3 regions of the Streptococcus sp. VTCC 12886 genome follow, and region 2 is predicted to be linked to each of the others. Evidence: predicted binding sites of a transcription regulator. Region 2 holds the regulator's gene; each other region holds the start of a gene.
What was found. Region 2 encodes CtsR, which represses protease genes until heat stress. Its sites were predicted from a motif close to TTGGTCAAAAAAGGTCAAANA; they were not measured.

Region 1 (3,285 bases), on a different contig from region 2:
CACCGCTTGATCCAGCTCGTTTGCATAACGTTCTATCCAAATGGCAGACTGAACTGGTTGGTAAAGGCTGGAACTCACTTTTCTGGAATAATCATGATTTACCTCGTGCCATTTCTCGCTTCGGTGATGATCGACCTGCATTTCGTGAGCTAAGTGGTAAAATGTTGGCTATTTATCTTCATTTTATGTCAGGGACTCCTTATATCTACCAAGGTGAGGAAATCGGTATGATTAATACGCCAATTACAGATATTAACCAGGCAGATGATATTGAAACACGTCGCATGTATGCGGAACGGATTGAAAATGGCTTTACCAAGGAGGAATTGATTACTTCTATAAATGCCAAAGGTCGTGATAATGCTCGCCGTCCAATGCAATGGACAGGAGCAGAAGGAGCAGGCTTCAGTACAGGTCAAGCCTGGCTGGCTTTTGGAGATACTGTCAAAGACATCAACGTTGAAAAAGCACTTGCAGACAAACAATCTCTTTTCTATACCTATCAAAAATTAATCGCTCTTCGGAAAGAGTATCCTTGTATGTCCGAAGGAAAATATGAAGTGATGGAGACTGGAAATAGCTCGGTAATGGCCTACCGTAAATATGATGAACAGGATGATTTCATCATTCTGGTGAATTTCACAAGTGATGAGCAAGCCTTCGAAGTATCGAGCGAGGGATATTCCCTGTTTATGCATAATTACGAAGAGGCTGCATTTTTGGCTGGACAATTATTGAGACCGTATGAGGCAATCGTTCTCAAAAAATAAGATAATTTTCAATATTCACGAGCTTTTTTCATGAATTTTTGGTAAAATAGAAAAAACAAAAAAGAGAGGTTTCATCATCATGGGTAAATTCCAAGTCATTTCACACCCACTCATTCAGCATAAATTGTCTATCCTTCGTAGAACAACAACTTCTACAAAAGATTTCCGTGAGTTGGTCAATGAAATTGCCATGTTAATGGGCTACGAAGTATTGCGTGACTTGCCACTTGAAGATGTGGAAATTGAAACACCGATTACAAAAACAGTTCAAAAACAAATTGCAGGTAAGAAATTAGCTATTGTGCCAATTCTTCGTGCTGGTATTGGTATGGTCGATGGATTGCTTAGCTTGGTTCCGGCAGCTAAAGTTGGTCATATTGGTATGTACCGCGATGAAGAAACCTTACAACCAGTTGAATACCTTGTGAAATTGCCAGAAGATATTGATCAACGCCATATCTTGGTAGTAGACCCAATGTTAGCAACTGGTGGTTCAGCAATTCTTGCAGTGGATTCCTTGAAAAAACGTGGAGCTTCAAATATTAAATTTGTCGCCTTGGTATCCGCTCCAGAAGGTGTGAAAGCACTTCAAGATGCACATCCAGATATCGATATCTTTACAGCAGCCTTGGATGAAAAACTCAATGATAAAGGCTATATCGTTCCAGGTCTTGGAGATGCTGGTGATCGCCTTTTCGGTACTAAATAATCTCCGTAAGAAATCAGTTGAGCTGATTTCTTTTTTCTGGTTTTAAATCGTGTTTTTTATTTGACCAATTTTGACTATTCTTATATAATGGGAAAAGAAAATCTCGAAAAGGAGTAAATTTATGATTCCAGTAGTTATTGAACAAACTAGTCGCGGTGAGCGCTCGTATGATATTTATTCACGTTTGCTGAAAGACCGCATCATTATGTTGACAGGTCCGGTTGAGGACAATATGGCCAATTCGATTATTGCCCAATTGCTTTTCCTAGATGCACAAGATCCAACAAAAGATATTTATCTCTATGTAAATACACCAGGGGGTTCTGTTTCTGCAGGTCTTGCCATCGTGGATACAATGAACTTCATTAAAGCAGACGTACAGACAATTGTAATGGGTACTGCAGCAAGTATGGGAACAATCATTGCTTCAAGTGGTACAAAAGGCAAACGTTTCATGCTTCCTAATGCAGAATACCTGATTCACCAACCAATGGGAGGCACTGGTGGTGGTACTCAGCAAACTGACATGGCAATTGCAGCAGAACACCTCTTAAATACTCGTAACAAGTTAGAAAAAATCTTGGCGGAAAATTCTGGTAAGACAGTCAAACAAATCCATAAGGATGCAGAACGTGACTATTGGATGTCTGCTGAAGAAACCTTGGCATACGGCTTTATCGACCAAATTATGTATAATACAAAGACTAAGTAATGTTGTTTCTATAAGATTATTCTTACATGCTCTGATGATCGACTTGATTGTTGGAGCTTTTCATTTTTAATTGAAAGCGGTATAATATAGGAAGAATCAATTTTAGAGGAGTTGACATGTTTGAGAAGAAAGATCGGATTAGTTTAGCAGTATATTTACATTATAACCGTGATGCCCGTAAATTAAACCAATATGGAGATATCGTCTATCATTCCAAACGCTTACGGTATGTTCTTGTCTATATGGATAAAGATAAAGTAGATGTGGCCATTACAAAACTAAAGAAGGAGAAGTTTGTTAAAAAATTAGTTCCTTCATATATAAAAGAATTGGATCAAAACTTTGTAGGGAGTCTATGGCGTGAATCGATTGATAAGCCAGAGCCAGCCCGCATATCGTCATAATGGTAATATGGAGTCATCAGTAATGATGGCTTTTTTTGTGAATTATTTGGAGAATTATTAAAATTTTAATTTTTTTAAAAATTTTGTTCATTTTTATTGACAATTTTCAGATAATTCTGTATATTAGATACATGTTAAATTTAAGAAAGTTTTAAGGTATTTTCATGAAAACAAGAAAATTTGCAGTAGCAATCGCTACATTTGCTTCAGCAGCTCTCCTCGCTGCCTGTGGCAATGTTTCAACAACCAATACATCCGCAGCTGGTTCAACTATTGGGGAAACATTTAAAATCGGTTATAACTTGGAGTTATCTGGTGCTGTTTCATCTTATGGTCAAACAGAAGAAAAAGGTGCCAACCTTGCAGTAAAAGAAATCAATGCTGCTGGTGGTATTGATGGCAAAAAGATTGAAGTTATCACAAAAGACAATAAATCTGAAACCGCTGAAGCTGCAACGGTTGCAACAAGCTTGGCAAGTGAGGGTGCAAACGTCGTGATCGGCCCTGCTACATCAGGAGCTTCAGCAGCATCTATTCCAGCTTTAACTTCAGCAGGTGTTCCAATGATTTCTCCTTCAGGTACACAAACAAACTTGGTTGAAAATGATAAAGGTGAGGTACAAGAATACTTCTTCCGTACAACCTTTACAGATGGATACCAAGGTGAAATCATGGCTAAGTACGCTACTG
Region 2 (3,285 bases):
ACACCAGTTGGTCCTAAGAACATAAAGGAACCAATCGGTCTGCGACCTGTCCGAATCCCCGACTGATTACGGCGGATAGCTCTACTAATGGCAGAAATAGCTTCTTCCTGCCCAATCACACGTTTGTGCAATTCTGCTTCCAGATTCAGGTACTTCTTAGTATCTGATTGGCTGAGCTTGGCTACTGGGATACCTGATAAGCGACTAAGTGTTTCCAAAATGTCATCTTCTGTCACTTCTAAGTCATCGTTTTGACTCAACAGATTCTTTTCTGTAGTCTTGATTAAGAGCTTACTGACAGTCTTGTATTTTCCAGCCATCAAAGCTTTATCAATAGTTGAAAGACCTGTTTCTTCAACCTGCCCTTTCACTCTATTTTGTACCGTTGCACTGGCTTCATCTAACAAGTCAATTGCTGAGTCTGGCAAGTTTTTACTAGTCAGATACCTCTTGGCGTAAGTCACAGCTGTCTCAACAGTCGCATCTCCAATACGGACCCTATGGTATTTTTCAAAAGTCCCTTTAAGCCCGGTCAAAATGGCAATACTGTCCTCAACTGTCGGCTCTTCAATGGTCACTTTGGCAAAACGACGGACCAGGGCAGCATCTTTTTCAATATGCTTTTGGTATTCATCCTGTGTCGTTGCACCAACAGTGCGTAGGGTCCCTCGAGCCAAGGCCGGTTTGAGAATATTGGCAGCATCTAAGGTTGAATCAATTCCCGAACCCGACCCCATAATAGTATGTAATTCATCGATAAAGAGGATAACCTGACCATCTTCTTCAATATCATTGATGATATTATTCATCCGCTCTTCAAAGTCACCACGGAAACGAGTTCCTGCAATAACATTCATCAAATCAAGTTCCAAAACACGCATCTTTGCTAAACTGACAGGAACATTTCCTTCTGCAACACGCTGAGCAAGACCTAATGCTAGTGCTGTTTTTCCAACACCTGCATCGCCAACCAAAACAGGATTGTTCTTCGTTTTACGTGATAGAATTTGAATCATCCGTGAAATTTCAGCATCGCGACCAATAACAGGTTCAATTTTCCCCTCGCGAGCTAAGGCTGTCAAATCTCGTGTATAATCCTCCAATCCACCACTTTGAGCAGTTGGTGGCATGCCCATCATTTGACCTACACTTGCTGTTTTAGCCTTTCCACCTTTCATCACGCTACGGATAGCTTTCAAATCCTCTTTGGTGAACCCTGCACGATACTCTAAGTTTTTACGTAAATCAACAAAACGGAATTCATCTTCTATCTCTTCAAAATGAAAACCTACTTTATCTAGAATTTGACTTGCGGTTGAACGTTTGTCTAACAGCATTGCCTGAAACAAATGCTCGCTTCCTAATTCTTTTGCCTTAACGACTTCTGCAATCTTTCTAGCGAACTGAGCTGTATCGTCTAATCTCTTTGAGGAGGGTAGAATATTAAATTTATCCAATTCTTCACGGTATACTTTTTCTGTAACAACAAAAGTAGCATGTTCGAAATCTGAAATACTCATTGGGTATTCTGCCAAAACAGCACCAGCTACCGTATCGTGATTGATGACAAATGCTAGCAAAATATGCCACGTTTCTAAATGATCGCATGCATATCGTTGGGCAATCAACTGAGCATCTTCATAAACCCGTTGTAAGCCTGTTGAAATTTTCATGAAAATTAATCCTCTTTCCTATCTAAATGACGGAGTAGTTGCAGCATCATTCGCGCTCGAATTTTATCCGCATCTTTCCCCAAGACATCGTTGGAAGCCGTTGCTAAAAACAAATTTCCTTCGCGTTCTGTCATCAAGCCTTCATCAAACAACAATTGTAATATATCAGCAAATACCGTTGTTGATAATTGCTCACCCATATTTTTTATTAGGTCATGTACCAATTCATGTTTGTCCGAGAAGGTAATCCTACCAATACGAATATACCCTCCTCCGCCACGCTTACTTTCTACAATGTAGCCACGGCTTGCAGTAAATCGTGTTTTGATAACATAGTTAATCTGACTCGGAACCACTTCAAATCGACTGGCCAATTCACTCCGACGCAATACAGCAACACTGACTTGATCTAGAATGGCCTTGATATGTTCCTCGATATAATCCGATGTATTTTTCATCACCATAGTATCGCCTCTTTCTTTGATTTTCTTTGACATTCTTTGACCATTATACCGTAAAAATAGATTTTTTTAAAGTAAAAGCAACAGTGTCGATCGTAGTCGATTTTTGAAATTAATCCTAAAATTCTTTATAATAGAAAGAAAAAGGAGTAGACAATGGATTTCAAAACGTATATTCAAGATTTTATTACAATTGACGTGGAGCAGGCCCAAACTTTGCTTTCAGCAAAAGAGGGAGCCATCCTCTTTATCGGACGCGCAACCTGCCCTTACTGCAATCGGTTCGCGCCAAAACTACATAAGGTAGCCAAAGAGGAGCAAGTACCTATTCACTTCCTCGACTCTAGTCAAGCCAGCCCTGAACTCCAAGCCCTACGCGACCACTACCAAGTTCCTACGGTCCCTGGACTCCTCGTCGCAAAAGCAGACGGTGTCCAAGTCCGTTGCGACTCTAGTATGACAGAAAAAGAAATTACAGCGTTTATACAAGATTAAAAGAACGACAAAAGCACCGGCCAGACGACCGGTGCTTTTGTAAGGAGATGTGAAAAATATTAAGGATTGATATTAGTATAGCACATTCAACCTATTCATTCATCAGCCCTAAGACCGATTTTACAAAAAGAACTCCCTGTCGGAAGTTCTTCTATATATGATTATTTACCAAGAGCTGCTGCCATAGTAGCTGCAACTTCTGCTTCAAAGTCGTTTGAAGCTTTCTCGATACCTTCACCCACTTCGAAACGAGCAAATTCTACAACAGAAGCGTTCACTGAGTTCAAGTAAGCTTCAACTGTTTTGCTGTCGTCCATGATGTAAACTTGAGCAAGAAGTGTGTAAGCTTGGTCAACTTGAGTATTGTCCAACATAAAGCGATCCATTTTACCTGGGATGATTTTGTCCCAGATTTTTTCTGGTTTGCCTTCAGCTGTCAATTCTGCTTTGATAGCTTCTTCAGCTGCTGCAATCACTTCGTCAGTCAATTCAGCTTTTGAACCGTATTTCAACAATGGCAATGCTGGTTTGTCAACCATTGCACGGCTTTCGTTGTCTTGTTCGATCTTGTGGTTGATTTTTGCCAACTCATCTTTAACAAATTGCTCATCCAATTCAGTGTAAGAAAGAACAGTTGGTTTCATTGCAGCAATGTG
Region 3 (3,285 bases), on a different contig from region 2:
AAATTGGAATTTTTAATGCCAATTTTCTCTGTTTTTTATATTTTTTAAGCTAAGCTTTGCTCTTTCTCTTTGATTTGGATGGTTCCATTTACCACATCAGCTTCTAAATTTTTAGCATCAAGGTTATCCAAGTGGAAGTCTGTGACTTTGTCACGGATTTGTTGTTCAACCACACGACGGAGTGGACGAGCACCCATAACTTCATCATAGCCTTCTTCTGTCATATAGGCTTTAGCAGCTTCGCTAACTGACAACTCAATGCCTTTCTTAGAAAGAGTCTTGTTAACTTCATTCAACATAAGATCGACAATCTTAGAAAGGTCCTCCTTATCTAAGTGTGAGAACTCAATAACTGCGTCGAAACGATTAAGGAATTCCGGACGGAAGTAAGGTTTCAAACGATCCATGAGTTCTGGTTTATCATCATCTTCTGTCCAGTTAGATTCGTAACCGAAGCCAGCGTTTGAAGTTGCGATAATGACTGTGTTCTTGAAGTTTACAGTATTACCTTGACCATCAGTCAAACGGCCATCATCCAAAACTTGGAGGAGAAGGGTGATAACTTGAGGGTCTGCCTTTTCAATTTCATCAAGAAGGATGATTGAATAAGGGTTACGACGAACACGTTCTGTCAAGGTATTGCTATTATCATCATAACCAACATAACCAGCTGTTGTACCGATCAATTTAGAAACGGCTGTGCGGTCGCTGTATTCTGACATGTCCAAACGGATGATAGCATCTTTGGTACCGAACAAATCAAGGGCCAATTGTTTAGCCAACTCAGTTTTACCAACACCAGTAGGTCCTACAAAGAGGAAGCTACCGATTGGACGGTTACCATCGTCAAATCCTGCACGATTACGACGGATGGAACGTGCCACTGCTTCAACGGCCTTATCTTGACCGATAACCTTAGCTTGCAAACGGTTACCCATATCTTTCAAACGTTCGATATCCGTTGCACCCATTTGAGATACTGGAATACCAGTCATACGTTCTACGGATTCAGCCACATCGTTTACAGTCGCAGTCACCTTGCGATCTTTTGCATGGTTAGCAATTTTCTTTTCAAGTTTTTCAATACGAATCTTAGAATTTAGAGCTGCTTCGAAATCTTCTTTAGCAACTGCAGCTTCTTGTTTAGCTTTTTCTTCTTCGATTTCACGTTCAACAGCATTGACATCAGTTACTGGATGTTGTGCTGCCAAGTGAGCTGCTGTCACGTCCAAAAGGTCAATAGCCTTATCTGGCAAGCTACGTTGTGGAATGTATTGTACTGAAAAATCAACCGCTGCTTTCAAGACTTCATCTGGCAAGATAACATTGTGGTGTTTTTCATAAAGATCACGAATACCTTGAAGAATCTTGAAGGTATCTTCAGGAGAAGGAGCATTGACCTTAACTTCGTTGAAACGACGAGCAAGGGCAGCATTCTTCAAGATAGTGTTACGGTATTCATCTTGAGTTGTTGCACCAATCACTGTTATTTCACCACGTGAAAGAGCAGGTTTCAAGATATCAGCCAGACCTTTAGAACCTTGACCATCGCCAGTGCTTCCGGCACCAAGAATTTGATGAATTTCATCGAAGAAGAGGATAATGTTTCCAGCTTCTTTGACTTCATTTACCAAGTTTTGAATGTTTTCTTCAAAGCTACCACGGTATTGAGTACCAGCTTCCAAGCCCGAAATGTCAATGGAGATGATTTCTTTGTCCTTGATAGCAGCTGGGACATCACCATTAACGATGGCTTGTGCCAAACCTTCAACTACAGCTGTTTTACCAACCCCAGCATCACCGACAAGGACTGGGTTATTCTTAGTACGACGAGCCAAGATTTCGGCAGTTTCTTGAATTTCTTTGTTACGTCCGATAACAGGATCCAATTTACCTTCGCGAGCCTCTTGAGTCAAATTGCGACCTAATTTTGCTAGTATCCCATCTGATTTTATCTGACCTTTAGATGGTGCTTGTGCCACTTCTTCGGTCTGTGGCAGGCGACCGGTCTGACGGTACATAGCAAATTCCTCCGGTGTCACTTCACGCCCATTGATAGAATAACGGCGGCGCTCTGTACTGTAACCACCCATGTTGGCCATGAGTTGATTGAAAATATCGTCCATATTGTTAAAGTTATTGAAATTGTTGTTCATAGTAGTTACCTCGTTTCTGTTTTATTTATTTTTGACTTTTACTGACCTTTGTTTTAGAAAGATTGACTTAGTCTTTCAGTTTGCTTTTAGTACTAGCTCTAAAGGTTTGGGGAACCTTTGGAGGTGGGAAATAGTGCGAACAAAGTTCGAATCAAAAGCTACAGGCAGCTTCAATAGTCCAGTGAACTATTGAAGGTTGGAATTCGCACTTACGATAGTAAGTAACATTCGTAAAGTACGGCAAAGCGAGTTCAAACAATCCAGTGGAGTGTTTGAAGCTGGAAATAGGGAAATGGAGTTTCCTCGTACGTCAAAGTAATAAAAGATAAACTAAATGACGCTAATAGGGTGTTATCCTGTCTTTCATAACAACCTCCTTATAGGTTTGCTTTTTACTGACCAATAGTTCAAAATATAAATCATTACTTTTTACTTTTTGATCTTTACTGACCTTTTGATTAAACATTCCGCAAGGCATTTACCTTACGAATCTTATTATACACAATTAGTCAGCAAAGGTCAATAGATTTGTTAACATTTTTCAAACTTTTTAAAAAGTTAGATAACAATCCCTTCCAAATGATCTAGTTCATGCTGAACAATCTGGGCTTGGAAGTCAGTTAGTTTTAGTCTCCGCTTTTTCCAAGAAGCATCAAAAAACTCTACTTCAATTTCCTGATAGCGAGTGGTCGTGCGAGTACCTACTAGCGACAGGGAGCCTTCCTCTGTCTGATAGGGCTTGGCCTTGCTGATGAGGACGGGATTGTACATGACCAGATTGGCGAAGCCCATGTTGACGATGATTATCCGCTTTTTGACGCCAATCATGTTGGCCGCCATACCCACGCAGGCATGAGCGTTGGCTACCAAAGTATCCTGTAAATCTTGACCTACCTGCACATCTAGCTGAGTCGCAGGCTCAGACTTCTTCTGCAGGAAGAAAATATCTTTCATAATAGGTTGAATCATGGGGTGCCTCCTTACACTCTAGGTACATCTAGTATACCAAAAAAGCCTAGTTCTCACTAGACTTTCCTTATTTATTCTTGGCAATAAATCGCAATGGCTTGACTGACAAAGGCTACTGTGCCTGGTCCACCTGCTCGGTCGATATTGGCTGAAAATCGCT

Region 1: the regulator CtsR is predicted to act here: its motif matches at 1,537-1,557, upstream of ACPC57_RS07530 (ATP-dependent Clp protease proteolytic subunit).
Region 3: the regulator CtsR is predicted to act here: its motif matches at 2,185-2,205, upstream of ACPC57_RS08105 (ATP-dependent Clp protease ATP-binding subunit).

What each region holds. Positions count from the first base shown of each region.
Region 1 is NZ_JBMVJB010000022.1:26,305-29,589, forward strand. It holds gene ACPC57_RS07520 (glycoside hydrolase family 13 protein) at 1-770, shown strand, start outside; gene upp (uracil phosphoribosyltransferase) at 850-1,479, shown strand; gene ACPC57_RS07530 (ATP-dependent Clp protease proteolytic subunit) at 1,580-2,191, shown strand; gene ACPC57_RS07535 (DUF2129 domain-containing protein) at 2,308-2,595, shown strand; gene ACPC57_RS07540 (ABC transporter substrate-binding protein) at 2,760-3,285, shown strand, end outside.
Region 2 is NZ_JBMVJB010000021.1:34,065-37,349, forward strand. It holds gene ACPC57_RS07380 (ATP-dependent Clp protease ATP-binding subunit) at 1-1,673, opposite strand, end outside; gene ACPC57_RS07385 (CtsR family transcriptional regulator) at 1,679-2,137, opposite strand; gene ACPC57_RS07390 (thioredoxin domain-containing protein) at 2,291-2,629, shown strand; gene tsf (translation elongation factor Ts) at 2,791-3,285, opposite strand, start outside.
Region 3 is NZ_JBMVJB010000025.1:24,270-27,554, reverse strand. It holds gene ACPC57_RS08105 (ATP-dependent Clp protease ATP-binding subunit) at 45-2,156, opposite strand; gene ACPC57_RS08100 (peptide deformylase) at 2,715-3,125, opposite strand; gene ACPC57_RS08095 (MerR family transcriptional regulator) at 3,197-3,285, opposite strand, start outside.